Linked DNA regions of Methylobacterium currus. Each later gene encodes a partner of the first gene's protein in a complex. Links are inferred from orthologs where the notes say so. Each region holds a gene or a part of one and is shown on either strand. Other genes may lie near its edges. The genes, in order: uvrA and mfd.

Region 1 (14,261 bases):
TCCCGCTCGACGGCGGCGAAGCGGCCGGCCATCAGGCCGATCGCGGCGCTCTCGACGTAGCCCTCGCAGCCGGTGATCTGCCCGGCGAAGCGCAGGCGCGGCTCGGCCTTGAGCCGCAGGGTGGCATCGAGGAGGCGCGGGCTGTCGAGATAGGTGTTGCGGTGCAGGCCGCCGAGGCGGGCGAACTCGGCATTCTCCAGGCCCGGGATGGTGCGGAAGATCCGCACCTGCTCGGCGTGGCGCAGCTTCGTCTGGAAGCCCACCATGTTGTAGAGCGTGCCGAGCGCATTGTCCTGGCGCAGCTGCACGATGGCGTAGGCCTTGACGGTCGGGTTGTGCGGGTTGGTCAGGCCGAAGGGCTTCATCGGCCCGTGGCGCAGGGTCTCGGGGCCGCGCTCGGCCATCACCTCGATCGGCAGGCAGCCGTCGAAGTAGGGGGTCGAGGCCTCCCATTCCTTGAACGAGGTCTTGTCGCCCTCGACGAGTGCCGTGATGAAGGCCGCGTATTGCTCGCGGTCGAGGGGGCAGTTGATGTAATCCGCCCCGGTGCCGCCCGGTCCCGCCTTGTCGTAGCGGGACTGGAACCAGGCCTTGCCCATGTCGATCGAGTCGCGGTGCACGATCGGCGCGATGGCGTCGAAGAAGGCGAGCGACTCGGCGCCGGTGAGGCCGCGGATGCCCTCGGCCAGGCCGGGCGCGGTGAGGGGGCCCGTCGCCACGATCACGCTGTCCCAGGCAGCGGGCGGCAGGCCGTCGATCTCCTCGCGGGCGATCGTGACGGTCGGATGCGCCTCCAGCGCCGCCGTCACGGCTTGGCTGAACCCCTCGCGGTCCACCGCGAGCGCGCCGCCGGCCGGCACCTGGTTGGCATCGGCGCAGCGCATGATCAGCGAGCCGAGGCGGCGCATCTCCTGATGCAGCAGCCCGACGGCGTTGAGTTGCGGATCGTCGGAGCGGAACGAGTTCGAGCAGACGAGTTCGGCGAGACCGTCGGTCTGGTGCGCCTCGGTGCCGCGCAGGGGCCGCATCTCGTGCAGCACCACGGGAAGGCCCGCCTCGGCAATCTGCCAGGCCGCTTCCGAGCCGGCGAGGCCGCCGCCGACGACGTGAATGGGGTTTGATCCGGACATGACGCGGCATATCGGATCGAGTGCCGCCGATGCAACACCGACGGATCCGTGCCGGGATCCGAACATGCGAACGCCCGCCGAGAGGGGCGGGCGCGCGAGACGATGAGGAGCCCGAAGGCTTTCTATCGACTTGGAGTACTCGGTACGCGGGTACTTGGTACGCTTTCGGGGGCTTACGCGACCGAGCGGGCGATACCCTGGATCTCGAAGCGGCTGATGCCGAGATCGTCGAGCTCGCGGTCGGACAGACGCGACAGCTCGTGCACGGTCTCACGGTAGCGGAGGTACGAGCGGATCTTGCTGAGGATGAGGGAAACGAACATCGGATTTGACCTCTTGGCGGGCAGCCGGTGCGAACCGTTTCGGCACCGCCTGCCTGCTTCTGTTGCAACGCACCATATGGGAAATGGCTTCGCTGGTGGGAGGCGGAGTCGCGTAAGCCAGCTATGCACGACTCACATGCAGCGCGCAGGGAATCGTCAACCAACCCCCGTGCCTGCCGATTTGGCAGCACTCTGGCGCATGAATCGCAGGGATTCCCGGCATTTAGGCACTATGCTGCACACGCGAAGGGCGGGGATGCGGAGCGGGCGGGCGGCGCGGTGCGAAGGGAGAGGGATCGGGGATGCGGCAGCCGGTGGCGATCCGGTGTGCAGTGCCGCGACGGGCGCGTCCGGTGCCGGGTCGAGAGACCCGCACTCTTCGCTCTGCCCGGACAGTCCTGCGGCGAGGGGAGGGGAGGAGACCGATGCCTCATCTCCCCCGGACAGCCATGATTGCCTCCAGACAGCCATGTCGCCCGCCAATCCGGGGACGGCTTCCGAGGCGCCGAACCGCCCGGCTCAATGCAGCCGCGGCGCCACCAGGAAGGTCGACCGGTCGGCCGAGACGACGGACAGGCTCAGGGTCCGCCCGTCGCGATGCACCGTCAGCGGCACGGTGATGCCGGCGGGGCCCAGCGCCCAGACGGCGCGCAGGAAGCCCGCGAGGTCATTCACCTCGGTCTGGCCCACCGCCAGCAGGATGTCGCCGGCGCGCAGGTCGGCGGTCTCGGCCGGGGCGCGGGGCGAGAGACCCATCACCACGACCTGGTCGTCCATCTCGGTGGCGTAGAGGCCGAGCCAGGGCCGGGGCGGGCCGGAGACCCGGCCCAGCGTGGTCAGGTCGTGAAGGATCGGCTTCAGGAGGTCGATCGGCACCGCCATGTTGATGGCGCGGCTGTCGCGGCCGCCCTGCTGGAGCTGGAGCGAGCCGATGCCGGTGAGCTCGCCCGCCGGACCGATCAGCGCCGCGCCGCCCCAATGCGGGTGCGAGGGCGCGGTGAAGATCGCGTCGTCGAGGAGATATTCCCAGTAGCCGGCGAATTCCTGCCGCGCCACCACCTCGGCGGCGACGGCGCGGGAGCGGCCGCCGGCCCCGGCCATCACCAGCCGGTCGCCCACGCGCAAGCCCTCGGCGCTGCCCAGCGGCAGATACGGCAGGTCGAGGCGGCCGAGCGCCTGCACCAGGCCGAAGCCGGTGGCGGCGTCGTAGCCGACGACGTGGCCGGGCGCGGTGCGGCCGTCATGGGCCGTGAGCCAGACGCTCTCGGCCTCGGTGATCAGGTAGCCGATGGTGAGCACCAGCCCGTCCTCGCCGATCAGGACGCCGTTGCCGGCCCGCTCGGTGCCGAGGATCTCGGCGGTGTAGGCGCCGTCCGGCACCCGGGAGGACAGGGCGACGATGGCGGTCAGGGTCTGGTCGAGGTCGTAGGAATAGGCGGCCGGGCGGGGCTGCACCGCGGAGGGGATCTTCCAGTCGCCGGGCGCCGCCATGATGGCCTCCTGCCGGGGCCTCGAGCGCCCCGTGTCTCGTCTCGTCCGGCAGGGATCGAAAGCCCCGCCCGCTCGCTCCCGTTATAGGTCGCGGAGCCGGGCCCGACAGGCATGGCGCGTGCACCAATGAAAACGCCCGGCTCGCGGAGCCGGGCGGGAGAGGAGGGGTCTCTTGGTGGATCTCCGGTGAAAGCTCTCCTGGGTCTCTCCGGCGTCGCGGCTCAGTACTTGCGCACGAGGGGAACCGGCTCCGGCTCGGCGACCACCGCGACGGTGTAGAGCGGGGCGATGACGCGGAACCAGCCCTCGGTCGAGTAGGCCTCCCGGTTGGTCGGCAGTCCGGTGACCGGCGAGATCTGGCGGGCCGACGTGGCGACGTCTCGGGCGACCCAGGCCTGGACCGAGAACTTGCCGAAATCGTAGCCGACGAGGCCGCCGAGGGCGAAGCGGCCGCCGCCGCCGCCCGAGACCGTGCCGCAGGTGGCGAAGTTGCCGGCGCAGGGCGTGCCGAGGGGCAGGGGGCCGCGATTCGGCAGGTTGGTGGTGCCGTAGCCGATGGCGCCGATCTCGAACTTGCCGAACTTCTTGGTCGCCGTCAGGTCCAGGTTGAGGGCGTCGGTCGGGTACTGGCTGCCGTAGAAGCCCGGGATGCCGTTGCGGCCGCCGAACCGGGCCGGCACGTCGTAGAAATTGTAGGTCAGGTTGGCGGTGATGTTCCAGCCGTCGCCCGTATAGCTGATGCCGAAGCCCTGCCGGTAGGTGTTCGAGGCCAGGATCGGCAAGCCGCCGCCGCGGCCGCCATTCAGCTCGTTCAGGTAGACGCCGGCCAGGTAGCTGACGCCGACATTGTTGCCGAGGTCCCAGGCGAAGATGCCGCCGAGAAAGGTGCCGACATTGATGCTGGTGTCGCGGCCGCCGGCAGCGCGGGAGAAGGTGAAGACGGTCGGCGGGGCGATCACCGCCTCAAAGCGCGCGCCCAGGACCTTCCAGGGCGTCGACCAGACCAGGACCGGGACGTTGACCGCGGTGTCGGTCGAGGTCGCGTTCGGTCCGTCGGGGCTGCGAAAGGTGAAGGTGTCGATCGCGTAGACGCCTTCGGGCAGCGGCGCGCCGATGGCAAGGCCGACCTGCTCGCCCGGCACCGTCGTGCTTTGCGCGAAAGCCGCCGTCGCGGTCAGCGACAGGGCAGCCGCCCCCGCGGCCAGCCAATACTTGACCATGAGCATTCCTTCCCAAATCCTTATCGGACTCGACGCGCGCATGATGCAGCACCGACACCGCACGCACTCGATGCGTGCTTGATTCGGTGGGCTCTTCGGCGTCGACCGTGCAGCAGTCTGAACGCCCATATTGTTCCAACAGCGACGCTCGGAATGCCAGCATTTTGCTCGGTGGCGACGCAAGCTACGCTGACGCGTTGCGCAAATGACGCATTTTTGTCATGCGGGCGCAGTTTTGTACTTTAGTGGTACAATGTTGGAAGCGGGGCGGAAAGACCGAATTGCTGCACCGCACAGGGGCTTGAAGCGCCTATGCGGTCCCAATTCGCGGGCGTTTTCGCGCGAATCCTATTCGGCGGCCTGCTTGCTGGAGGCCGACTTGCGGGTCCGGGGCGCCTTCGAGGCGGTCTTCGCGGCGGGCGGGACGGCGGGCCGACGGGCCAGGACCTCGCGCAGGAAGCGGCCGGTATGGCTGCCTTCGGACGCCGCGATGTCCTCCGGCGTCCCCTGCGCCACGATGGTGCCGCCGCCGTCGCCGCCCTCGGGGCCCATGTCGATCACCCAGTCGGCGGTCTTGATGACCTCCAGGTTGTGCTCGATCACCACGACGCTGTTGCCCTGGTCGACCAGCTCGTGCAGCACCTCCATCAGCTTGGCGACGTCGTGGAAGTGCAGCCCGGTGGTCGGCTCGTCGAGGATGTAGAGGGTGCGGCCGGTGGCGCGCTTCGACAGCTCCTTGGACAGCTTCACCCGTTGCGCCTCGCCCCCCGACAGGGTGGTGGCCTGCTGGCCGACCCGGACGTAGCCGAGGCCGACCCGGGCCAGGGTCTCAAGCTTCTCGCGGATCGCCGGCACCGCCTTGAACAGGTCGGCGGCCTCCTCCACCGTCATGTCGAGCACGTCGGCGATCGAGCGCTCGCGGTACTTCACCTCCAGGGTCTCGCGGTCGTAGCGCTTGCCCTTGCAGACGTCGCAGGTCACGTAGACGTCCGGCAGGAAGTGCATCTCGATCTTGATGACGCCGTCTCCCGAGCAGGCCTCGCAGCGCCCGCCCTTGACGTTGAACGAGAACCGGCCCGGCTGGTAGCCGCGCGCCTTGGCCTCGGGCAGGCCGGCGAACCAGTCGCGGATCGGCGTGAAGGCGCCGATATAGGTGGCGGGGTTCGAGCGCGGGGTCCGGCCGATCGGCGACTGGTCGATGTCGATGACCTTGTCGAGATGCTCCAGCCCCTCGATCCGGTCGTGGGGCGCGGGATGCTCCAGCGCCCCGTTGAGCTTGCGCGCCACCGCCTTGTAGAGCGTGTCGACCACGAGGGTCGACTTGCCTCCGCCCGAGACGCCGGTGATGCACGTGAAGGTGCCGAGCGGGATCTCCGCGGTCACGTCCTTCAGGTTGTTGCCGCGGGCACCGACGAGGCGCAGCATCTGAGGCTCGGGCGCCTCGACCTTGGCGGCCGGGTTGCGCTTCGCCTTGCGCCGGCTCTTCGGCACCCGCACCGAGAGGGCGCCGGTGAGGTACTTCGCGGTCAGCGAGTTCGGATCGGCCAGCAGCTCGGGCGGCGTGCCTTGCGCCACGATCTGCCCGCCATGGATGCCGGCGCCGGGCCCGACATCGACGACGTAGTCGGCCTGCAGGATCGCGTCCTCGTCGTGCTCGACGACGATCACCGAGTTGCCGAGGTCGCGCAGGCGCTTGAGCGTGCCGAGCAGGCGCTCGTTGTCGCGCTGGTGCAGGCCGATCGAGGGCTCGTCGAGGACATACAGGACGCCGGTCAGGCCCGAGCCGATCTGCGAGGCGAGGCGGATGCGCTGGCTCTCGCCGCCCGAGAGCGAGCCGGAGCCGCGGGCGAGCGTGAGGTATTCCAGCCCGACATCGACCAGGAAGGTCAGCCGGTCGCGGATCTCCTTGAGGATGCGGGCCGCGATCTCGTTGTGCTTCGCGCTCAGCTGCCCGGGCAGCTCGCCGAACCAGCGATGCGCGTCGCGCACCGAGAGCACCGTGGCGTCACCGATGTCGAAGCCGGCGATCTTCACCGCCAGCGCCTCGGGCTTCAGCCGCTTGCCCTTGCAGGCCGAGCATGGCGTCTCGGCCATGAACCGGCCGATATCCTCCCGCGCCGCGTCGCTGTCGGTCTCCTTGTAGCGTCGCTCCAGGTTCGGGATCACGCCCTCGAACGGCTTCGAGACCTCGTAGGCGCGCAGCCCGTCATTGTAGGCGAAGCGGACCTCGTCGCCGTCCGAGCCGTAGAGCACCACCTGGCGGGCGGCCTCGGTGAGCTTGGCCCAGGGCGTGTCGGTGCGGAAGCGGTAGTGCCTCGCCAGGGCTTCCAGGGTCTGCCCGTAATAGGGCGAGGTCGATTTCGCCCAGGGCGCGACGGCGCCGCGCGACAGGCTCAGGGCCTCGTCGGCGATGACCAGCGTCGGGTCGATCCGCATCTCGTGGCCGATGCCGCCGCAGGTCGGGCAGGCGCCGAAGGGATTGTTGAAGGAGAACAGCCGCGGCTCGATCTCCGGGATCGTGAAGCCGGAGACCGGGCAGGCGAAGCGCGACGAGAAGGTGATCGGCTCGGGGGAAGGCCCGTCCTCGGGCATATCGGCAAAGGCCACGAGAGCGATGCCGTCGGCGAGCTCCAGGGCGGTCTCGAACGAATCGGCCAGCCGCGAGGCCATGTCGGCCCGCACCACGATCCGGTCGACCACCACGTCGATGTCGTGCTTGAGCTTCTTGTCGAGCTTCGGCACGTCGTCGATGGCGTAGTACTCGCCGTCGATGCGCAGGCGCTGGAAGCCCTTCTTCTGGAAGTCGGCGATCTCCTTGCGGTACTCGCCCTTACGGCCGCGCACCACGGGCGCCAGCAGGTAGAGCCGGGTCTTCTCGGGGAGCGCCAGCACCCGGTCGACCATCTGGCTGACGGTCTGGCTCTCGATCGGCAGGCCGGTCGCCGGCGAGTACGGGATGCCGACCCGCGCCCACAGGAGGCGCATGTAGTCGTAGATCTCCGTGACGGTGCCGACCGTCGAGCGCGGGTTCTTCGACGTCGTCTTCTGCTCGATCGAGATCGCCGGCGACAGCCCGTCGATCTGGTCGACGTCGGGCTTGGCCATCATCTCGAGGAACTGGCGGGCATAGGCCGAGAGCGACTCGACGTAGCGGCGCTGCCCCTCGGCATAGATGGTGTCGAAGGCGAGCGACGACTTGCCGGAGCCGGACAGCCCGGTGAACACCACGAGCTTGTCGCGGGGGATCGTCAGGTCGACGTTCTTCAGGTTGTGCTCGCGGGCGCCCCGCACCGCGATCACGCGGCCCTCCGCGGAACGGTCGAAGAGCTTGTCGAGAGAGGCCATGCAGAGGGGCTCCGGGCCGGGGACGACACGGCCAGGCTTGATGGGACCGGGATCGACCGGGAGCCCGTGACGTTTGGGGAGCCCATCGACCGTGATGGTGACCAGATGGGGCGCAGGGGCGCCCGAGCCAAGTCTGACCCCAGGACTAGAACAAACTGCGTACAGCGGCAACCGCCGCGTTCTCACAAGCTCAAGGGCGCGTTGTCGATCACCTCCTTCATGACGAAGAAGGTCCGGGTCTGGCGCACCCCGGGCAGGGCGATCAGGATCTCGCTGTGCATCCGGTTGAAGTCGGCCATGTCGGAGACGCGGATCTTGAGGAAGTAGTCGAAGTCGCCGGCGACGAGGTGGCAATCGAGCAGGGTCGGCATGGCGAGGGCCGCAGCCTCGAAGGCGGAGAAGCTCTCCGGCGTCGAGCGGTCGAGCACCACGCCGACGAGGACCAGCGAGCCGCGCCCGACCTTCTCCGGCGCCACCACGGCGCGCACCCCGCGAAAGTACCCTTCGTCGAACAGGCGCTGGGTGCGACGGTGGCAGGTCGCCGGGCTGGTGTTGACGCGCTTGGCGAGCTCGGCGTTGCCGATCCGGCCATCCTCTTGCAGGAGCCGGAGAATTTTCACGTCGATGCGGTCGAGCCCGGTAGCCATGAGAGGTCCTTCCATCCGGCAGCCCGGAATTGGACGGATCTAGCACATGGATGGCCGATCCGGCCGTGCCGGCCATCGAAGATCGCGCAAGTTCGAGAGCACCTTCCGTCGAAGTCCTGCTAGGTTGAGCCCGGCTTCCATATAGGACCCCGGCGATGATCCCTTCGATGCTGTCGCAGTTCGAGCGCTATCCCCTGACCTTCGGCCCGACCCCGATCGAGCACCTGCCGCGCCTGACCGCCCATCTCGGCGGCGACGTGCAGATCTATGCCAAGCGCGACGATTGCAACTCGGGGCTCGCCTATGGCGGCAACAAGCTGCGCAAGCTCGAATACATCGTGCCGGACGCGATCGCCTCGGGCGCCGACACCCTGGTGTCGATCGGCGGCGTGCAGTCGAACCACACCCGCATGGTGGCGGCGGTGGCGGCCAAGATCGGCATGAAGTGCCGGGTGATCCAGGAAGCCTGGGTGCCGCACGAGGACGCGGTCTACGACCGGGTCGGCAACATCATGCTGACGCGGATCATGGGCGCCGAGTCGCAGCTCGTCGACGAGGGCTTCGACATCGGCATCCGCGACAGCTGGAAGCAGGCGATCGAGGACGTGAAGGCCAAGGGCGGCAAGCCCTACGCGATCCCCGCCGGCGCCTCGGTGCACAAGTTCGGCGGCCTGGGCTATGTCGGCTTCGCCGAGGAGGTGCGCCGGCAGGAGGCCGAGATGGGCCTCCACTTCGACTACATCGTGGTCTGCACCGTCACCGGCTCGACCCATGCGGGCATGGTGGTCGGCTTCAAGCCCGACGGCCGCGCCCGCAACGTCATCGGCATCGACGCCTCCTGCACGCCCGCCCAGACCCGGGCGCAGGTGCTCGAGATCGCCCGGAACACCTCCGCCCTCGTGGGTGCCGGCGAGATCACCGAGGACGACGTGGTCATCAAGGAGGACTACGCCTACCCGGTTTACGGCGTGCCCTCGAAGGAGACGGTCGAGGCGATCCGCCTCGCGGCCCGGCTCGAGGCGATGATCACCGACCCGGTCTACGAGGGGAAGTCGATGCAGGGCATGATCGACCTCGTCCAGAAGGGCTTCTTCCCGAAGGGGTCGAAGGTGCTCTACGCGCATCTCGGGGGCGCGCCAGCCCTCAACGGCTACAGCTACACCTTCCGCAACGGCTGAGCCGGGACGGCGAAAAGAAATGGCGCGGGTTCCCCTCCTCTCCCTGCCGGCGGGGAGAGGGGAAACCCGCGCCAATCTTTTTCCCGGACAGTCCTGCGCCCGCGGGGCGCGGCAGGTCCGGTCTTCTCCCGTCCCGAAGAGACAAGGCCACGGCCCGATCGTGGCGCGATCGGGCCGTGCTCGATTGTCCGAGTGTGCCGCATCGTCTTCGACGAACCGCGATCCGCCGCATCGACGATGCGCCGCGACCGAAGCCGGCTCAGGCGCCGGCCCCACTCACCGAATAGGTCGCCCTCAGCGCGCGCCCTTGCCGTCGCCGTCGCGCATCGTGCCGGTCGGCTCCTGCACGTGGGCCTCGAGGAACCACAGCTGCTTGTCGACGGCGCGGGAGACCTCGGTGAACAGGTCGGCGGTGCCGGGGTCGCCGGCCTCGTCGGTCTGGTCGATGTTCTCGCGCACGGCGTTGGCGTAGGCGGCGTAGCGATCGATCAGGGCCGAGAGATGATCGGCGATGGCGTAGATGTCGGTCGGGTAGGGCGACAGCTTCGAGGTCTTGGAGACCACCGTGGCGGTGCCGAGGGCCGTGGCGCCGAGCTGCACGGCGCGCTCTGCCACCTTGTCGTTGAGGTCGTCGATCTCGGTGCGGAACCCGTCGAGCATCTCGTGGATGCCGATGAATTGCGGGCCCTTCAGGTTCCAGTGCGCCTGCTTGATGTTGAGCGCGAGGTCGATGCCGTCGGCGAGGCGGGCGTTCAGGGTCTCGATCGAGACGCGCTTGGCGTTCGAGTCGGTGTTGTTGCGGGTGCGGTGCTGGCGCGGCTGGCCGGCCTTGCCCTGGGAATCCGTCATGTCGGTTACTCCGTGGATTTCCCGCAACAACGGGACCGGCGGGCGGCCGTTCCGAGGCTGCGGAGGGGTTTTCGGATCCATCCCCGGTCTTCGCGCCGGGGTGGTGGGACGGGCCCGTACCGGGCCTGTCCGATGACGAAGGAGCTAGGGCGGGGGTACTGGGGCTGACACCCCGCCGGTCGACATCCTGCCCGTCCGTCAGAGCATCGGCTGGCCGCCAGTGACCGGCACCAGCGCGCCGGTCATGTAGCTGCCTTCCCGCGAGGCCAGCAGCACGTAGGCGGGGGCCAGCTCCGCCGGCTGGCCGGCCCGTCCAAGCGGAGTATCGGCGCCCAGTTTCTCGATCTGCTCAGGCGACTTCACGATCGGCTGGATCGGCGTCCAGACCGGGCCGGGCGCGACGCAATTGACCCGGATGCCCTTCGGCGCCAGCAGGTTCGACAGGCCGACCGTGAGCGTGCTGATCGCCCCCTTGGTGGCGGCGTAGACCAGCATGCTGGCATCCGCGACCTTGGCCTGCTGGCTCGTCGAGTTCACGATCGCCGAGCCCGGCCGCATATGCGGCACGGCTTCCTGCGCCAGGTAGATCATCGCGAAGACGTTGGCGCGGAACGAGCCCTCGACATCGTGGGCGGTGACGTCGTCGAGGCCCTCGTTCACCACCTGCGCGGCAGCGTTGTTGACCAGCACGTCGATGCGGCCGAACTCCGCCACCGTCTTCGCCACCACCGCCCGGCAATGCGCCTCGTCGCGCAGGTCGCCCGGGATCAGGAGGCAGCGCCGGCCCGCCTTCTCGACCCAGGCCTTGGTCGCCTGCGCGTCGACCTCCTCGGAGTCGAGGTAGGAGATCGCCAGGTCCGCCCCCTCGCGGGCATAGGCGATGGCGACCGCGCGGCCGATGCCCGAATCGCCCCCGGTGACGATCGCGACCTTGTCGGTGAGCAGGCCCTTGCCGACGTAACTCTCCTCGCCGTGGTCGGGGGGAGGGTCCATCGGCCCGGTGAGGCCGGGGCGCGGCTGCTGCTGCGCGCCGGGGAAGGGCGGCCGGGGTCCGGCCTCGCGGGGATCGTCGTTCATCGAGTGCCCTTCAGGAACGCGCCGGCGGTGCGCAGGGACAACGCCATGATGGTCAGGGCCGGATTCGCCGCGAGCGAACTCGGGAAGACCGACCCGTCGCAGATCCACAGGTTCTCGACCTCGTGGCTCCGCCCGACGGCATCGACCACGGAGTCGTCGGGGTTCCGTCCCATCCGGCAGGTGCCCAGCGTGTGGGCGACGCGCTCCAGCACCCAGATGTCGCTGGCGCCCGCCGCCTCCCAGATCGCGCGCATCACCTTCGTGGCGTGGGCGTTGAGGCTGTGCTCGTTCGGGCCGTAGCCGAAGCTGATACGGGCCTTGCGCATCCCGAGCGCGTCGGTCTCGTCCGACAGCGTCAGGACGTTCGCGTCGCAGGGCAGCGTCTCGCCGTTGATGCCGATGCCGGCGACACGGATGTACTGCCTGAGGTAATCGGTGAGCGCCGTCCCCCACAGGCCGCGGCCGCGGGCGACGGAGTTGGCCCAGGTCAACGGCTCGACGCCGAGGCTCTGCACCAGGTAGCCGCCGGCGAAGCCGGCCCCCTTCGGCCGGGTGTAATCCTCGGTGATGAGCGAGGACGGGTAGCCGCGGTTCATGCCGACCTCGTCCGCGAAGGTGCCCCAGACCTGGGTGGCGACGTGGCCGATATAGTTGCGGCCGACCTGGCCGCTGCGCGTGGCGAGGTCGAGATGGAGCAGGAGCCGCGGCGTCTCGACGGCGCCGGCGCACAGGATCAGGTTGGCGCAACGCTGGCGATGGTCACGGCCCCCGCTGCGATAGATCACCGCCGTGATCCGCCCGGCCCTGTCGCGCTCGACCCCGTGCATCCGGGCCTCAGGCCGGATCTCGGCGCCCTTCGCCACCGCGAGGGGCAGGTAGGTCACGTCCATGCTGGCCTTGGCGCGGGTGCGGCAGCCCTGGTGGCAATAGCCGCAATGGATGCAGGCCTTGCGCTCCGGCACATCGGCTCCAGGCGTGAAGTCGCGCGAGACGACCGCGGCCGGCGCGTCGGTGGCGGTGATGCCGAGCCGGTCGCAGGCCGAGGCCATCAGCTGGGCCGGGCCGTTGCGGAGCACCGGCGGCAGCGGGAAGCGCCGGGCCTCGTCCCACGGATAGGGCGTCGGGCCGGACGTGCCGATGAAGGCCTCGACGCGGTCGTAGAACGGCACCAGCTCGGCGTGGTCGATCGGCCAGTCGCAGCCCTCGCCGGTCTCGGTGTTCAGGCGGAAGTCGCGCGGATCGGCCCGGGGCACGAAGGCGCCCCAATGCAGGGTCGATCCGCCGATCCCGGTGCCGCTGTTGTTGGCGCCGAAGGCTTCCGGGGTCGAGCCGCCGCTCAGGCGCTCCTCGGTCCAGTAGATCTCGTCGGCGAGCGTCTCGTCGAAGCCGTACCCGGCCGGGTCGAAGTTCGGCCCGGCTTCGAGGGCGACGACTCTGAGGCCCGCGGCCGCAAGCTCGGCGAGGAGCGGCGCGCCGCCCGCCCCGGTCCCGACCACCACGACGTCGACGACCTCGTCGTGGCCGTAGCGGCTTTGCCCCGCGAGGTTCATCGAACGTCTCCAACGGTGTCGAGGACCGGGGCTTCCCAGGATTCGCGTTCGTTCAGGCCGGTCAGCCGGTAGCCCGGGAGGGCGTCGGCATCGTCGCCCCCGGCTCCGATCCCCGTGAAGCCGATCGCCGCGAGGCCGGCGGGATGGGCGAGCCAGGTCCGCACCGCCTCGCCGCGCAGCTCCTCGAACCAGCAGGTCATCAGTTCGGAGGCGAGGCCGTCAGGGATTGCCGGCAGGCGCCCGGCGGCGGCGCAGTCGAGGAGCGCGTCCCGGCTCGCGCCGTCGAGGGCGGCGAAGGCGCTCCCGTGCGCCGCGCGGGCGGCGGCATCGAGACTCCGCAGGGCGCGGGAATAGGCCTCCGCGTCCGGCGGCAGGGAGGCGTAGCGCCAGCCGTCGCCGGTGCCGCTGGCGAGCCGCGCGTCGATGCGGCGGGCGAGGTCGATCCGGCCCGGACCGTCCTGCGGCAGCACCCGGTCGAGGCAGGCTTCGAGCGTCGCGCGCTCCTCCGCGTCCAAGCAGAACGGCCCGTCCGGCTCGCGCATCCGCTCGCGGAGCGTCGCGCGCAGGCGGGAATTGACCCGGTCCGAGCCCATCAGCGCCGCGAAGGCCGGCGTCAGGGTCGGGGCTTCGGTGGTCGCCGGCGGGGCCGAGAGGAAATCGCGGATCAGCGCGGCAAGGGCGTCGGGCCGCTCCAGCGGCAGCAGGTGACCGGCGCCGAGCATCACCTCGTGGCGGTGGCGGGCGAGGTGGGGCAGGGTCAGCGCCGCCTGCGCCTCGGGCCCGAGATCGCCGTCCTCCGCCCCGCTCACCACCAAAGCCGGCGTGGAGAGGGTTCCGATGCGCGCGCGCCAATCCTCGTTGGCGCCGCCGGTGAGCCAGGCCTTCCAGGCTTGCGGGTTCGCCCGCAGCACGTCCTCGACCGTCCGGGCGTGGTCCTCCGGCGCCAGGGGCGCACCGACATTCGCCGCCACGAAGGCTTCGGCCTCGCGGCGGCGGGTCGCCGGATCGGCGTCGATCCAGGCGATCATCGCCTGCCGGCGCTCCTCCGCCATCGGCTCGGGCGAAGGCGTCGAGCCGGCCAGCAGCACGAGGCCGGCGAGGCCGGCAAGCGCGGGATCGCCGTCCTCGTGGCGTCGCGCCAGCGCCAGGGCGACCTTCGCCCCCATGCTGTTGCCGGCGATCAGCCAGGGCCCGGGCGGAGCCTCGGTCCGGATGCGGGCCGCGACGTGGTCGGCCATGGCGGCGACGTCGCCGCCCGGCCGGTGGGCTTCGTCGCCGAAGCCCGGCAGGTCGATGGCGACGCATCGCACGGTGGGGCCGAGACGCGCGGCGAGGGGGCGCCACGTGCGGGCGCTGCCTCCGAGGACGTGCAGGCAGAAGAGGACGGGTTCGTCAATCATGCCGGCGAGATCGCGCGGCCCTGCCTTGCGTCAACGGCGCGGCGCCCGCGG
Region 2 (14,908 bases), on another replicon or contig:
CAGAACAGCACCCCGTCGCGATCGTCGGCGCGGGCAGCCTCGTCGTCGGGGCCGAGCTCGCTCACCACCGGGTCTGGGCAGGGCGGCAGGAGGGCGAGCGGCCGGCACAGGGCGAGGGCCTGGCTCCAGCCATCGCCGCCGAGCGCCGTCTCGTAGGCCACCGGCACGAGGGTGTCGGCCTCCCCCAGCACCAGGGCGCCGCGGGGCGTGACGAGGCCGGGACGCCCGTCGGAAGGAAGGTCCGCCGGCTCGTCGGGATCGCGCCGGAAGGTGGCGCCCGCCCCGTAGCCGCCGAGGCTCCAGGTCGGCATCGGATCGGCCAGGGCCTGACGCAGGACCGCCCGCAGAGCGTCCGCATCGGCCTGCGGCCGGACCGACAAAGGGTCTTCCCCGCCTTGAGCGCAGCGCAGCAAACCGCTACCTCTTCGGGGGCAGGGGGCGCCTGCCCGGGTCGAGAATCGCAGATCGTGTCGGAAACCTCGCCGTTGATCCCCGATCCGGACCCGCCGGCCACCCGCAAGCGGGTCAGCGTCCGCGGTCGCCTGCGGAACTACTTCTTCACCGGCGTGATCGTCGCCGGCCCCCTGGCGATCACGATCTACATCACCTGGTGGTGCATCAGCCTGATCGACGGCTGGGTCAAGCCGCTGGTGCCCTCGGCCTACCTGCCGGACCACTACCTGCCGTTCAGCGTGCCGGGCCTCGGCCTCGTCATCGCCTTCGTGGCGCTGACGACCCTCGGCGCGCTGACCGCCAACCTCGTCGGCCGCTCGGTGGTGGAGTTCGGGGAGGTGCTGCTCGCCCGCACCCCGGTGATCTCGGGCCTCTATCGCGGCCTGCGCCAGGTCTTCGAGACGCTGTTTTCCACCAGCGGCACCTCGTTCCGGACCGTCGGCCTGGTCGAGTTCCCGGTGAAGGGCACATGGTCGATCGTGTTCCTGTCGGCGCCGGCCGGGCCGGACGTGCAGACGGCATTGGGATCCGAGCTCGACCATGTCGGCGTGTTCCTGCCCTGCGCCCCGAACCCGACCACCGGCTTCTTCTTCTACCTGCCCCGCTCCGAGGTGATCGAGCTGTCGATCAGCGTCGACGACGCCGCCAAGCTGGTGATGTCGGCCGGCGTGATCCAGCCCGAGGATCCGCAGACCCGCCTGCAGGCGATGGCGGCGGGCCTGCGCGCCGCCCAGGTCGGCCCGATCGACGTGCCGGCGCGGGACCGGATGGACGCCTGACGCCGCCCCACGTTCGAGAGACGGGCGGTCATCCGCCGGATACGGCGGCGTTACCGATGTGACGCATTTCAGCAACAGGTGCGCCGGCTCGCAACGGCGACGCTTCCTTGAACGATTGCAAATCACCGGCGGTAATGCAGCGCGGCCAAGCGCTTCCGCATCTCGTCCCGACTTTATCTTATAATAGATAAAAACAAGCTCTGTTGGTTTCTGACAGTTCCGCCGTTGCGGAGCCGGCTCTTCGCTGCCAAGGCCGAAAGGTCTCGCAAGACCAGGGCGCTCCCTGCGAGACGGTCATCTCATCTTTCGGACGATCCGCCATGACGAAGCCGGCCGCGCATGCCCGCGCCACCCTGTTGCTCGCCACCACGATGCTGGCGCCCGCGGCGTCCCTGGCGCAGCAGCCCGTCCCGCCCGAGGGCGAACTGGCGCTCGAGACGATCGATGTGGCGGGGCTCCGGGCCGGCGGGCGCGGCGACACGGTCGGCTACCTCACTCGGCGCACCGCCTCGGCGACCCGCACCGACACGCCCCTGATCGACACGCCGCAAGCGGTCACCGTGGTGACGCGGGAGCAGATCCGCGACCAGGGCTTCCAGAGCCTCACCGAGGCGATCCGCTACGTGCCGGGGGTGATCCCGCACCAGGGCGAGGGCAACCGGGACGACGTGGTGATCCGCGGCCAGCGCTCCAACGCCGATTTCTACGTCAACGGCATCCGCGACGACGCGCAGTATTTCCGCGACCTTTACAACATCGAGCGGATCGAGGTGCTGAAGGGCCCGAACGCGATGATCTTCGGCCGCGGCGGCGGCGGGGGAATCATCAACCGGGTGTTGAAGGAGGCCGATGGGCTGCCGATCCGCGAGATCGTCGCCCAGGGCGGCGCCTTCGACAACAAGCGCCTCGCCCTCGACATCGGCGACCGGTTCTCGGACGGGGCGTTTGTCCGCCTCAACGGGGTGGTGGAGGAGACCGGCACCTACCGCGACTTCGGCCATATCCGCCGCACCGGCATCAACCCGACCGGGACGCTGGTCCTCGGGCCCGACACCACGCTCAAGCTCTCCTACGAGTATTTTCACGATGACCGCGTCACCGACCGCGGCATCCCCTCGCAATTCGGACGACCCTACCGCTACCGCGAGAATACCCGGACCTTCTTCGGCAACCCGGATCTCAGCTACGCCCGGGTCGATGCCCACATCGCCACCGCCACCCTCGACCACCGCTTCGAATCCGGCGTGCAGCTGCACAGCCAGCTGCGCTTCGCCGATTACGACAAATTCTACCAGAACGTGTTTCCGGGCAGCGCCGTCAACGCCGCCGGCACCAGCATGACCCTGAGCGCCTACAACAACACGACACCGCGCATGAACTATTTCAGCCAGAACGATTTCACCTACAAGTTCGCCACCGGCCCGCTCGCCCACACCCTCCTCGGCGGATTCGAGCTCGGCTACCAGACCGGCCTCGCCTTCCGGCAGGACGGCTTCTTCTCGACCACCGGCACGACCTCGCTGGTGGTGAACCCGCTCTCGCCGGTCTCGCGGGTGCCGGTGAATTTCCGCTATAACGGCGGCAACAACAGCCGCTACGACCTCGGCCTCGCCGCGGCCTATGTGCAGGACCAGGTCGAGATTTCGCCGCACCTGCAGCTGATCGGCGGCCTGCGCTACGACCATTTCGACTTCGCGTCGACCGACCGTGGCACCCAGGTCACCACCGCGCGGATCGACGACCTGGTCTCGCCGCGGGCCGGCTTCGTGGTCAAGCCGTGGGAGAACCTGGCCTTCTACGGCAGCTACAGCGTCTCCTACCTGCCGTCCGCCGGCGACCAGTTCTCCTCCCTGACCCCGGGCCTCTCGATCGCGGTGCCGGAGCGGTTCGAGAACCGCGAGGTCGGCGCGAAGTGGGACGTCTCGCCGGTGCTTCAGCTCACGGCGGCGCTCTACGACCTCGACCGCACCAACCAGCGATTCGCCGACCCGAACCGGCCCGGCTACTTCCTCACCACGGGACAGACCAACACCAAGGGCGCCGAGATCGGCGCCAACGGCTTCATCACCGAATGGTGGCAGATCGCCGGCGGCTACGCCTTCACCGACGCAAGGGTGGTCAACGGCTTCAGCTCCGGCTCGACCGCCATCCGCGCCGGCAACACGGTGGCCCTGGTGCCGTTCAACGCCATCACCCTGTGGAACAAGTTCGCCATCACGCCGGAACTGGCGGTCGGCATCGGCGTCATCAACCAGACCCACACCTTCGCGTCGTCCGACAACACCGTGCGCCTGCCGAGCGTCACCCGGTTCGACCTCGGCCTGTTCTACCAGGTGTCGGAGGGGGTGCGGGCGCAGGTCAACATCGAGAACCTGTTCGACCGGCGCTACATCGCGACGGCGGATGCCAACAACAACATCTCGCCCGGCGCCTCGCGGACGGTGCGCGTGCAGGTGATCGCGCGGTTCTAGAGCGGGCGCCCCCTTCCGGCGAGGATCGTTCGGCCGGCCATGCGCGGGCCGGACGCGATCGTGCCGCAGCATCCCTGGAACAGGCATCTCTCCCGGCCGGCGCGAATGATGCTATGGGGAGCCGCCCTACCTGGAAGCGGCCCGGCCATCCCGGGCCCGCCTCCGGCCCCCATCTTCCTCTTTCGTGGATCACCTCGTCCCCGACAGGCGCCGTCGGAGGCGATCCGTCCGCGGCGGATGCCGCGGGGCCTCCATGCCGGGTCGAGGTCCACCACGCCCGACCGATCACCAGACAGGATTGCCGGCCAACCGTGACAGACGACACAACGAACCCCGCTGCGACCAGCCGGACCGGGGGCGGAGCATCCCGGATCGACGTCGCGGTGCTCGCGCGCGAGGTCGCCCGGCATTGCGCAGCCTATCGGGACCCCGTTCCCCGGCTCGCCCTTCGGCAACTGGCCAACACGCTGCTGCCCTACCTGGCCCTCTGCGCCCTCATGCTCTGGGCGGCCGCGAGCGGCTACGCGCTCCTGGTCCTTCCGCTCGCCCTGCCGGCCGGGGGCCTGCTGGTCAGGCTGTTCATCATCCAGCACGATTGCGGGCATGGCTCGTTCCTGCCCTCCCGCACCGCCAACGACCGGCTCGGCCGGTGCTTAAGCCTCCTGACGGTGACGCCCTACGACAGCTGGAAGCGCGCGCACGCCCTGCACCACGCCTCCACCGGCGACCTCAGCCGCCGCGGCACGGGCGACATCCACACGCTGACCGTGCGCGAATATCTCGCCCTGTCGCGCTGGCACCGGCTCCGCTATCGGCTCTACCGCAACCCGTTCATCCTGATCGTCCTCGGTTCGCCGCTCAACTTCCTGGTGCTGCAGCGGCTTCCCTTCGGGGTCGGCCTGCCCTGGCGCACCGCGTGGCGGGACGTGCTGACCCTCGACCTCGCGCTCGCCGCGATGGTGGCGGCTCTCGCGGTCGCGGCCGGCGGGATCGGGCCGGTGCTCTGGGTGCTGCTGCCGGTCGTCAGTGTCGCCGCCTGGGTCGGCGGCTGGCTGTTCTACGTCCAGCACCAGTACGAGGAGACCGTCTGGGAGGGACCCGAGGCCTGGGACTTCCACCGCGCGGCCCTCGGCGGCAGCTCGTACTACGTCCTGCCGGCCGTGCTGCAATGGTTCACCGGCAATGTCGGCCTGCACCACATCCATCACCTGAACAGCCGCATCCCGAACTACCGTCTCCAGGAATGCCTCGACGGCCATGCGACGCTCAGCGAGGTTGGCCGGCTGACGCTGCGCGACAGCCTGCGCTGTCTCGGGCTCGCCCTCTGGGACGAGGACGCCCGCAAGCTGATCGGGTTCTCAGGGGTGCGGACGCTCCAGGCCGCTTGAAAACCGGGGCGGCGGCGCTTTGGGTCGCGCGCCGCCTTGCGGGGCTTACGCACCGTCTCCCGTCATCCGCCGCTCCGGCGCGGTCATGCAGGATCGTCCCCGCGCCCGAGAGAGGACGGCGCCCGAGCGGGTTTCGCGAAACCGGCCGCCGGTCCGGCGACAGAAAACCTGCGACACGGCAGACACTCAGGCGGACTTGCGTTGGCCTACCCACGCAAGTCCGCCTGAGACCGTCCCCATGCCTCTCAGGCCGCCTTCCTCTTCGTGATCAGCTTCACCAGATCGCGCAGGATCGCCGTCGTCTCCTTCAGCCGCTCGGCCACCGTGGCGAGGTCGCGGATGAACACCACGCTCATGTCGGGCCGCACCTTGGCGAAGGAGCGCTGGTCGGCGATGTAGCCGGCGAGCTTGGCCGGGTTGGCGAAGGAACGATCGCGGAAGTGCATGACGATGCCCTTCGGGCCGGCCTCGACCTTCTCGACGTTGGTCTCGCGGCACAGGATCTTGATCGTCACGATCTTCAGGAGCTGCTCGACCTCCGGCGGCATCGGGCCGAAGCGGTCGATCAGCTCGGCGCCGAAGCTCTCCAGCTCCTGGTCGTTCTCCAGCGTCGCGAGGCGGCGGTAGAGGCCGAGGCGCACCGAGAGATCCGCGACGTAGTCCTCCGGCATCGTGACCGGGGCGCCCAGCGCGATGGTCGGTGACCATTGCTCGTCGGTCGGCAGGGCGTTGCCGGACTTCAGCGCCGCCACCGCGCTCTCCAGCATCTGCTGGTAGAGCTCGTAGCCGACCTCCTTGACGTGGCCGGACTGCTCGTCGCCGAGCAGGTTGCCGGCGCCGCGGATGTCGAGGTCGTGGCTGGCGAGCTGGAAGCCGGCGCCCAGCGTGTCGAGGGATTGCAGCACGGAGAGGCGGCGCTCCGCCTGCACCGTCAGGGTCTTGCCCTCCGGCGTGGTGAACAGCGCGTAGGCCCGGGCCTTGGAGCGGCCGACGCGGCCGCGCAGCTGGTAGAGCTGGGCGAGGCCGAACATGTCGGCGCGGTGGACGATGAGCGTGTTGGCGGTCGGGATGTCGAGGCCCGATTCGACGATCGTGGTGGCGAGCAGGATGTCGTACTGGCCGTCGTAGAAGGCCGTCATCACGTCCTCGAGCTGGCCCGCCGCCATCTGGCCGTGGGCCACCGCCACCTTGGCCTCGGGCACCTCGCGGTCGAGGAAGCGCTTGACCTCCTCCAGGTGCTCGATGCGCGGCACGACGTAGAAGGCCTGGCCGCCGCGATAGCGCTCGCGCAGGAGCGCCTCGCGGATCGAGAGCGGATCGAACGGCATCACGAAGGTGCGCACCGCCAGGCGATCGACCGGCGGCGTGGCGATGATCGAGAGCTCGCGCACCCCCGTCATGGCGAGCTGGAGCGTGCGCGGGATCGGCGTCGCCGAGAGCGTGAGCACGTGCACCTCGGATTTCAGCGCCTTCAGCCGCTCCTTGTGGGCGACGCCGAAATGCTGCTCCTCGTCGATGATGATGAGGCCGAGATCCTTGAAGGTGATATTTTTCGCGAGCAACGCGTGGGTGCCGACCACGATGTCGACCGAGCCGTCGGCGAGGCCTTCGCGCACCTTCTTCAGGTCGGCATTGCCGACGAAGCGCGAGGCCTGGGCGACGTTGACCGGCAGGCCCTTGAACCGGGCCTCGAAGGTGCGGGCGTGCTGGCGCGCCAGGAGCGTCGTCGGCACCACCACCGCCACCTGCTTGCCCGAGAGCGCGGTGACGAAGGCGGCGCGCAGAGCCACCTCGGTCTTGCCGAAGCCGACATCGCCGCAAACCAGCCGGTCCATCGGCCGGCCGGAGGTGAGGTCGCCCAGCGTCGCGGCGATCGCCGCCTCCTGGTCCTCGGTCTCCTCGTAGGGGAAGCGGGCGGCGAACTCGCCGTAGGTCCCTTCCGGCGGCGCCATCTTCGGCGCCGATTTCAGGAAGCGCTCGGCCGCGACCTTGATGAGGGCGCCGGCCATCTCCATGATCCGGCGCTTGAGCTTGGCCTTGCGCGCCTGCCAGGCCCCGCCGCCGAGCTTGTCGAGGGCGACGTCGGCATCCTCCGAGCCGTAGCGGGTCAGAAGCTCGATATTTTCGACCGGCAGCAGCAGCAGGCCGCCGCTATACTGGATCTCCAGGCAATCGTGCGGGGCGCCGGCCGCCGTCACGGTCTTGAGCCCGATGAACCGGCCGATGCCGTGATCGGCATGGACCACGAGGTCGCCGGGCGCCAGTGCCTGCACCTCCAGGATCACGTCCTGGGGCCGCTTGGCCTTGCGCTTGGGCCGCACCAGGCGGTCGCCGAGGATGTCGCCCTCCGCCACCACGGCGAGCTGGCCGGCGGAGAACCCGGCCTCCAACCCCCAGACCGCGACGCCGATATCCTGGCCGCGCTTCATCGCCAGGATGTCGGAGAGCCGGGTGATGCTCTTCGGCTTCGGCAGGCCGTGCTCGGTCAGGACGCCGCAGAGGCGGTCGCGAGACCCCTCCGACCATGCCGCCAGGACGACGTGGTGCCCGGCTCCTTGCAGGTCGCGGACATGGCTCACCGCCGCGTCGAAGACGTTGACGCCCTCCTGCGCCCGCTCCGGCGCGAAGCTGCGGCCGGGCGCTCCCTCGCAGTCGATCAGCCGGCGCCCAGCGACCTCCGGCACATCGAAGGGGGCGAGGCGGGCGACCGTCGCGCTCTCGATGCGTTTCGCCCACTCGTTCGGCGAGAGATAGAGCGCGTCGGCTTTAAGCGGCTTGTAGGGCGCGGTGCCGCTCTGGCGCTCCTTCAGCGCCTCGCAGCGGGCGTCGTAATATTCCTGGACCTGGGACAGGCGCTCGGCCACCGCGTCGTCGGCCTGATGGTCGAGGATCAGCGGCACGCCGGCGACGTAATCGAACAGCGTGTCGAGACGGTCGTAGAACAGCGGCATCCAGTGCTCGAGGCCGGCATAGCGCCGCCCCTCGCTGATCGTCTCGTAGAGCCGGTCGTCGCGGGTCGCCGCGCCGAAGGTGGTGACGTAGCCCTGGCGGAAGCGCCGGATCGTCTCGGTGGTGAGCTGCACCTCGCTCATCGGCACGAGGTCGAGGGACCGCAATTGCCCAATCGTGCGCTGGGTCTCGGGGTCGAAGGCGCGGATCGATTCGAGGGTGTCGCCGAAGAAGTCGAGGCGGACCGGGTTGGCCAAGCCGGGCGGCGACAGGTCGATGATGCCGCCGCGCACCGCGTATTCGCCGGTGTCGCGCACGGTGCCGGTGCGCAGGAAGCCGTTGGCTTCGAGCCAGGCGACGATCTGGTCGGTGTCGAGGGCGTTGCCGGGCGCGGCGGAAAAAGTCTCGACGGCGATGCGCGACTTCGGCGGCACCCGCTGCACCAGGGCGTTGACCGTGGTGGTGAGGATGCGCGGCTTCTCGGCCGAGGAGCGGGTGCGCGCGAGCCGCGAGAGCGCCGTCATGCGCTGCGCCGCGATGGCCGGGTTCGGCGAGATCCGGTCGTAGGGCTGGCAGTCCCAGGCCGGGACGCTCATCACCTCGATCTCGGGCGCCACGAAGGCCAGCGCGCTGGCGAAGGCCGCCGAGCGGGTGCCGTCCCGGGCGACATGGACCAGCACCGCCGGGCCTTCCGCGACCTGCGACAGGGCCCGGGCGAGGTCGGCGACCACAAGGGCGTCGAACCCGTCCGGCACGCGCGCCAGCGTCGCGCTGTCGCCGGCCTTCAGGGCCTCCACGGCCCGGGTCAGCGCCGCGGATTTCGGCAGGGCGAAGCGGGCGGCCGGGGGCTTTTTCGGAGCTGCGGGCGGGGCGGGGGGCTTGGGAGCGGGCTTGGCCATCAGGTTTTTGTTGAGTCTTCAGCGGAGCCTGCTCGCGCAGGGGATCGTGGATTCGCAGGGTCGGTCGGGCGCCAGGATGAAGCGCGGGATAAACCCTCCCCCCTCTGCGGGGGAGGGCGCCCCCCGGATAGGGGCGGGAGAGGGGATCGCGACGCCGCAGGATGTGGCGCCCTTCATGACGGTCGCGGCCTCTCCGGAAGCGGCATCCCCTCTCCCGGCCTACTTCGTAGGCCACCCTTTCCCGCAGGGGGGAGGGCTAGGCGTGGCGCCTCACAGATCCACCGGCGCCCCGTGCTGGTGGAAGGCCTTCATCCGGCGATAGACCGGCGTGTCGTAGTTCGACGGGGCTTCCACCTCGTCGGTGATCCAGCGGAAGAGGTCGCGGTCCGGCACCTCGATCAGCAGCTCGAAATCGTCGAGCTCCTCCTCCGTGAGCGTCCCGATCTCGGCATCCGCGAAGCGGCCCATGATCAGGTCCATCTCCCGGGTGCCCCGGTGCCAGGAGCGGTAGAGGGTGCGGCGGCGGCGCGGATCGAGGTCGGCGCTGGTGCGGGTGGTACCGGTCATCGCGGGACAGTTCCTCGGGCTGGTCCGTGCGGCTTTACCGCCCGGGGCGCGGGTGCGAAACCCTCCGCCTGATATGGGGCGTGAGGCGCGGGATGCGACACTCATATGGCGATCCCGCGGGCCCGCAGAAGCGGCGCGGTGGTGTATAGAGCCCCCGATTGCCCTCCGCTCCCGCCCCGATGTCGCTGCGTCCCTACCTGCTCGATCCCCTGTTCGCCCCCGCCACCGTGCTGCCGGGGGCCGGTCCCAAGGTCGCCGTGCTGATCGACAAGCTCGTCGGCACGCCGGAGCGGCCGGCCCGGGTGGTCGACCTGCTGTTCCATCTGCCCCAGCGCGGCATCGCCCGGCAGCTGCGCGGCTCGATCGCCGAGGCGCCGCCCGGCGAGCCGGTGACGCTCGGCGTGACCGTGGTGGCCCACCGCCCGCCGCAGACCATGGGCGGGCGAAAGCCGTTCCGTGTGCTGGTCGAGGACCAGACCGGCGACATCACCCTGGTGTTCTTCAACCTGCCCCGCGCCCGCATCGAGAAGATGCTGCCCCTCGGCAGCCACCGCTACGTCTCCGGCCGGATCGAGCTGTGGGACGGCTTCCGCCAGATGGTGCATCCGTCCCGCATCCTCGACGAGAAGGGGCTGGCCGACCTGCCGGCGGTGGAGCCGATCTACGGCGCCACGGAAGGCCTGACCTCGCGGGCGATCGGCAAGCTCGCGGTCGCAGCCCTCGACCGGCTGCCGACCCTGCCGGAGTGGCAGGACCGTGCCTACCTCGACCGTCAGGACTGGCCGGCCTTTGCCGACGCGCTCCGCACCGAGCATCGCCCGGCGGAGGCCGCCGAGACCGAGGAGGATCTGAAGACCCCGGCCCGCCGGCGCCTCGCCTATGACGAGCTTCTGGCCTCGCAGCTGGCCCTGGCGCTGGTGCGCAGCCGGATGCACCGCCCGGCCGGCCGCACCAATGTCGGCGACGGGGCGCTGTCGCGGCGGATCGAGGCGGCGCTGCCGTTCGGGCTCACCGGGGCGCAGACCCGGGCGCTCGCCGAGATCCGCGGGGACATGGGCTCGGACCGGCGCATGCTGCGCCTGCTCCAGGGCGATGTCGGCTCGGGCAAGACCGCGGTGGCGCTGCTTGCGATGGCCTCGGCGATCGAGGCCGGGCGTCAGGCGGCGATGATGGCGCCGACCGAGATCCTGGCCCGCCAGCACGCCGAGCGCCTGCGGCCGATGGTGGAGGAGGCGGGCTTGAGGCTCGCGCTGCTCACCGGCCGCGACCGGGCGGCGGAGCGGCGCGCGACGCTGGCCGGCCTCGCCGACGGCTCGATCCACATCGTCGTCGGCACTCACGCGCTGTTTCAGGACGACGTGGCCTTCCACGATCTCGGCCTCGCGGTGGTCGACGAGCAGCACCGCTTCGGCGTGCACCAGCGCTTGGCGCTCGGGGGCAAGGGCGCGGCGGTCGACATCCTGGTGATGACCGCGACGCCGATCCCCCGCACCCTGGCGCTGACCTATTTCGGCGACATGGAGGTCTCGGTCCTCGACGAGAAGCCGGCCGGCCGCCAGCCGATCAAGACGGTGCTGGTCTCGACCGACCGGATCGAGGAGGTGGTGCTGGGCCTCGAACGGGCGCTTGCCAGGGGCGACCGGGTCTACTGGATCTGCCCGCTCGTCGCCGAATCCGAGTATGTCGACCTCGCCGCCGCCGAGGAGCGCTTTTCGGCCCTGCGCGAGCGCTTCGGCGACGCGGTCGGCCTCGTCCACGGCAAGATGCCGGGCAAGGACAAGGACGAGGCGATGGAGCGCTTCGTCGAAGGCACGACGAAGATCCTGGTCTCGACCACGGTGGTGGAGGTCGGGGTGGACGTGCCGCAGGCCACCGTCATGGTGATCGAGCATGCCGAGCGCTTCGGCCTCGCCCAGCTGCACCAGCTGCGCGGCCGGGTCGGTCGGGGCTCGGGCGCCTCGACCTGCCTCCTGCTGTTCAAGGGGCCGCTCGGCCAGGTCGCCCGGGCCCGGCTCGAGATGATGCGCGAGACCGAGGACGGGTTTCGCATCGCCGAGGAGGACCTTCGCCTGCGGGGCGAGGGTGAGGTGCTGGGCACCCGCCAGTCAGGGCTGGCCGCCTTCCGGCTCGCCAGGCCGGAGGCGGACGGCGACCTGATCGTGGCGGCCCGCGACGACGCCCGGCTGATCGTCGAGCGCGATCCGGGGCTCAAGACGGAGCGGGGCCACGCCCTGCGGGCGCTGCTCTACCTGTTCGAGCGGGATGCGGCGGTGAAGCTGTTGCAGGCGGGGTGAGGAGAGAGGCTTCCGAGCAACCTGCGAACCGCCCCGTCCGACGCGCGACCTCATCCTGAGGCGCGCTCGCGCCTCAGGATGAGGTCGGGGGAGGGAGGATCCGGGATGCGACGATCCCGGCGGGCCCGCCTTAGAATTCCGGCTCGTTCAGCACACGCGTGCCGATGCGGCTCTGCAGGTCGATCGGGGCGCCCGTCTGCTGTCCGGCGGCGTCGACCTCGATGACCGGGATGCCGGCGCCGCGCATCTGCTCGCGCAGGCGCTCCGACATCATCCGGAAGGCGCCGCCGGTGTCGCGGGGCGGAACGTGCAGCAGCACCGCCGCCGGGCGCGGCATCATTGCCAGGACATCGTCCGCCGCCTCCAGGGAGGCGGTGACGCTGGCATAGCCCAGCTCGGCCAGTTCGGCGGAGAGGGCCCGGTCGACGGCACGGTGGCCGTCGTCGACGACGAGGACTTTTTGCAGCGCACCCATGTTCAAGCGTTAGCCGATCGCGTGCCTCTCGTGAAGGCACCGGGGCAGTAACGCGGTAAGCCGACGAAGGTTCATCATCTCCGCCGGCCCATGTTAGGCCCATGGCCGGCGGACGATCCCGGACCGGGCTCGGTGATGAGCCGTCAAACGACTGCGGCGGCTGATGTTTTCGCGATTGCGAAAAGGGCTGAAAAATTTGCCGGCGTCCTAGAGAATCTCCGTCACCGCCGTGGCGACCCCGGCGAAGAGCGAGGCCCGGTAGCGCGAGGCCATCCACCCGTCCGGATTTTCGTCCTCGGTGATGCCGCGGCGCAACATGCGGGCGGCGCAGGCCGGCCCGCGGAAGCTCAGGCGCCCGTCCGGATCGCGGCGCAGCTGGATCAGTCCGCCCCGCTCGGTCGCGAGGGCGGCTCGCTCGGGGGCCGCCAGGACGAGGCCGACATCCTGGGCGTCGCGCCGGCCGCACAGCAGGGCGACCTCGTCGAAGGCCAGGATGTCGACCACGCCGGAGCGGCCCGGCAGGCGGGAGCTGAGGCGGCAGGGCGCCCGATGGACATAGGCGAGGGTGCGCAGCCGGCCCGGCACGGTGGTGCGGGAGAATCCCGCCTCCATCCAGGCCGGCACGATCAGATGGGTCGGCACCGGCTGGTCGAGGGCGGCCGAGAGGGTGCCCGCATCGAAGACCGGGTGGCATTCCAGGGTGGCGCCGGCGAGCAGGGCGGCGGCGAGCCCGGTGGCGAGGCCCTTGAGGTCGCTCGGCGGCAGCAGGCTGAGGATCCGCTCGCCGGGCTCGACCCGCAGCGGCACCAGGCAGCCGGCGGCGGCGGCCGTCAGCGCCTCGGCCTCGCGCCGCACGGCCAAGGGGATGCCCTCGGGCTCGGGCGGGGGCCCGGCCGGGCGCGCCGGGGTGGGCCCCGGGGAGCCGCCCGGGAACGCGAAGGTGACGAGGCCGGCGGCCGGCCCGGTGCCGAGGGACGCTGCGTCGCCCCGGTGGTCGAGCACGACCTGGTCGAGGCCGAGCACGCCGTCCGGCACGTGCGGCCCGAAGGCGGCGACGAAGCGTAAGGGGAAGTAGCGCATCGCGACGCGGCACATCTTCTCGGCCGGCCGCTCGGAGCCGAGCGCGCCTTGCGTCAGGACAGCGAGCATCTGCGCTGCCTCGACCGCCTGGAGCAGGCGGTCCTCGTCCCAGGTGACCGGCAGCGGGCAGGGGATGTGGCCGGCCTGCTCGATGGCGAGGAATGCGAGATGCGCCTCGGCCATGCCGGCCATGCACAGGCCGATGGGGCTCCGCGGCGGCAGCCTGAGCTGCTGGAGGCCTTCGGCGAGGCGCGCGACGATCTCGCGGGCGGCGGCGTAGGTCCAGGCGATGGCGGGGCGTCCGCACCAGGCGGGCTTGCTCGCCTGGTCGACGAGCGCGATGCGGGCGGGATGGCGGTCGGCCACGGCGGCCAGGAGTGCCCCCAGCCCCATCGGGGTAGGAGCCATGGGAGCCGGGGCCAAGGCGGCCGACGAGACGGGAGCGTGGGCGGGCGCCGCGGGACCGGCCGGGACGGTCGCCCCCGCCGGATCGGGCGGGGACGACGCGTCGTCTCGTCTCATCGTCGCCTGAGCCGCCAAAGCCGTCACCTTCGTCCGCATGCCGCACCGAGCATCCTGCCCGCGCATGGTTAAGGGCGTTTTAAGCTTACGGGGCCCTCGCGGTCCGCGAAGGGATCGGCTAAGGGGCGGTTCGGTCGGCGGCCGAGGCCTTGCCTTCGCCTCAATCCGGGGGAAAGCAGGCGCCCCGGAGGTCGGGCGGAGCCCTTCGGCCGCGCTCCGCTTGCTGCCAGCGCACCCGCATCCCCGCGGGCTTCGCGCGGCACCGGCCACCGACGTCCTGCCGTTTGAGGGGTCCACTCCTGATGTTCTTCGCGAATCGTCCCGCGCGCCCGAACCAGGCCGCCATCGCCTTCGCCCTGGCTGGCCTCGGGCTCGGTCTCGCGGCCGCCCCGGCCCTCGCCCAGCCCAAGAAGCCCGCCGCTCCGGCGCCGGCCGCTCCCGCTCCGGCGGCGCCCGCCGCGCAGGGCCAGCAGCAGACGGGTCCGATGGTCGTGCAGGTGAAGGCCGAGCCGTCCCAGGCCGACTGGACCAAGGTCTGCGGCAAGGACCAGGGCAGCGGCAACGAGGTCTGCTACACCACCCGCGACTTCGTCTCCGACCAGGGCCAGGCGGTGCTGGCCGTGGCGGTCTATGACATGAAGGGCCCTCAGGGCGCCAAGGTCGTGCGCTTCCTGATGCCGCTCGGCCTGCTGCTGCAGCCCGGCATCCGCTTCACGGTCGATAACGGCCAGCCGACCCCCGGCCGCTACGCCGTCTGCTTCCCGAACGGCTGCTTCGCCGAGGCGCCCGGCCTGAAGGACGAGGTCGTCGCCGCGATGAAGAAGGGCACGACCCTGAACGTCAGCGTGCAGAACCAGATGCAGCGCGAGGTCACCTTCGCGGTGCCGCTGGCCGGCTTCGGCAAGGCCTTCGACGGCGCCCCGATCGACCCGAAGGTGCTCGAGGAGCAGCAGAAGAAGCTCCAGGCCGAGCTGGAGAAGCGCAGCGAGGAGATGCGCAAGCAGCTCGAGCAGAAGGGCGGCGCCGCCCCG

The links.
Region 2: the proteins of uvrA (region 1) and mfd are in contact, whole or in part, in a crystal structure (PDB 4DFC), measured with the Escherichia coli proteins. The link is inferred for Methylobacterium currus from one-to-one orthologs.

What each region holds. Positions count from the first base shown.
Region 1 is NZ_CP028844.1:458,721-472,981, reverse strand. The notes cover bases 4,313-7,864. They hold uvrA (excinuclease ABC subunit UvrA), read right to left. Parts: upstream 7,510-7,864; coding sequence 4,513-7,509; downstream 4,313-4,512. Other genes in these bases: DA075_RS32250 (Lrp/AsnC family transcriptional regulator), read right to left, coding at 7,692-7,864. Outside these bases: methylenetetrahydrofolate--tRNA-(uracil(54)-C(5))-methyltransferase (FADH(2)-oxidizing) TrmFO, read right to left, coding at 1-1,130; DA075_RS32270 (DUF1127 domain-containing protein), read right to left, coding at 1,304-1,453; DA075_RS32265 (S1C family serine protease), read right to left, coding at 1,973-2,944; DA075_RS32260 (transporter family protein), read right to left, coding at 3,166-4,164; more of DA075_RS32250, read right to left, coding at 7,865-8,156; DA075_RS32245 (1-aminocyclopropane-1-carboxylate deaminase), read left to right, coding at 8,324-9,334; DNA starvation/stationary phase protection protein Dps, read right to left, coding at 9,629-10,183; DA075_RS32235 (SDR family oxidoreductase), read right to left, coding at 10,382-11,260; DA075_RS32230 (GMC family oxidoreductase), read right to left, coding at 11,257-12,810; DA075_RS32225 (alpha/beta hydrolase), read right to left, coding at 12,807-14,210. UniProt on the Escherichia coli protein: The UvrABC repair system catalyzes the recognition and processing of DNA lesions. UvrA is an ATPase and a DNA-binding protein. A damage recognition complex composed of 2 UvrA and 2 UvrB subunits scans DNA for abnormalities.
Region 2 is NZ_CP028843.1:4,321,807-4,336,714, forward strand. What follows is about bases 5,137-9,335. They hold mfd (transcription-repair coupling factor), read right to left. Parts: upstream 8,940-9,335; coding sequence 5,337-8,939; downstream 5,137-5,336. Other genes in these bases: DA075_RS20105 (FAD assembly factor SdhE), read right to left, coding at 9,210-9,335. In the rest of the region: DA075_RS20080 (DUF6925 family protein), read right to left, coding at 1-380; DA075_RS20085 (DUF502 domain-containing protein), read left to right, coding at 468-1,232; DA075_RS20090 (TonB-dependent receptor), read left to right, coding at 1,553-3,703; DA075_RS20095 (fatty acid desaturase), read left to right, coding at 4,075-5,091; more of DA075_RS20105, read right to left, coding at 9,336-9,506; ATP-dependent DNA helicase RecG, read left to right, coding at 9,686-11,800; DA075_RS20115 (hypothetical protein), read right to left, coding at 11,931-12,275; DA075_RS20120 (AMP-binding protein), read right to left, coding at 12,483-13,763; DA075_RS20125 (invasion associated locus B family protein), read left to right, coding at 14,180-14,908. UniProt on the Escherichia coli protein: Couples transcription and DNA repair by recognizing RNA polymerase (RNAP) stalled at DNA lesions. Mediates ATP-dependent release of RNAP and its truncated transcript from the DNA, and recruitment of nucleotide excision repair machinery to the damaged site.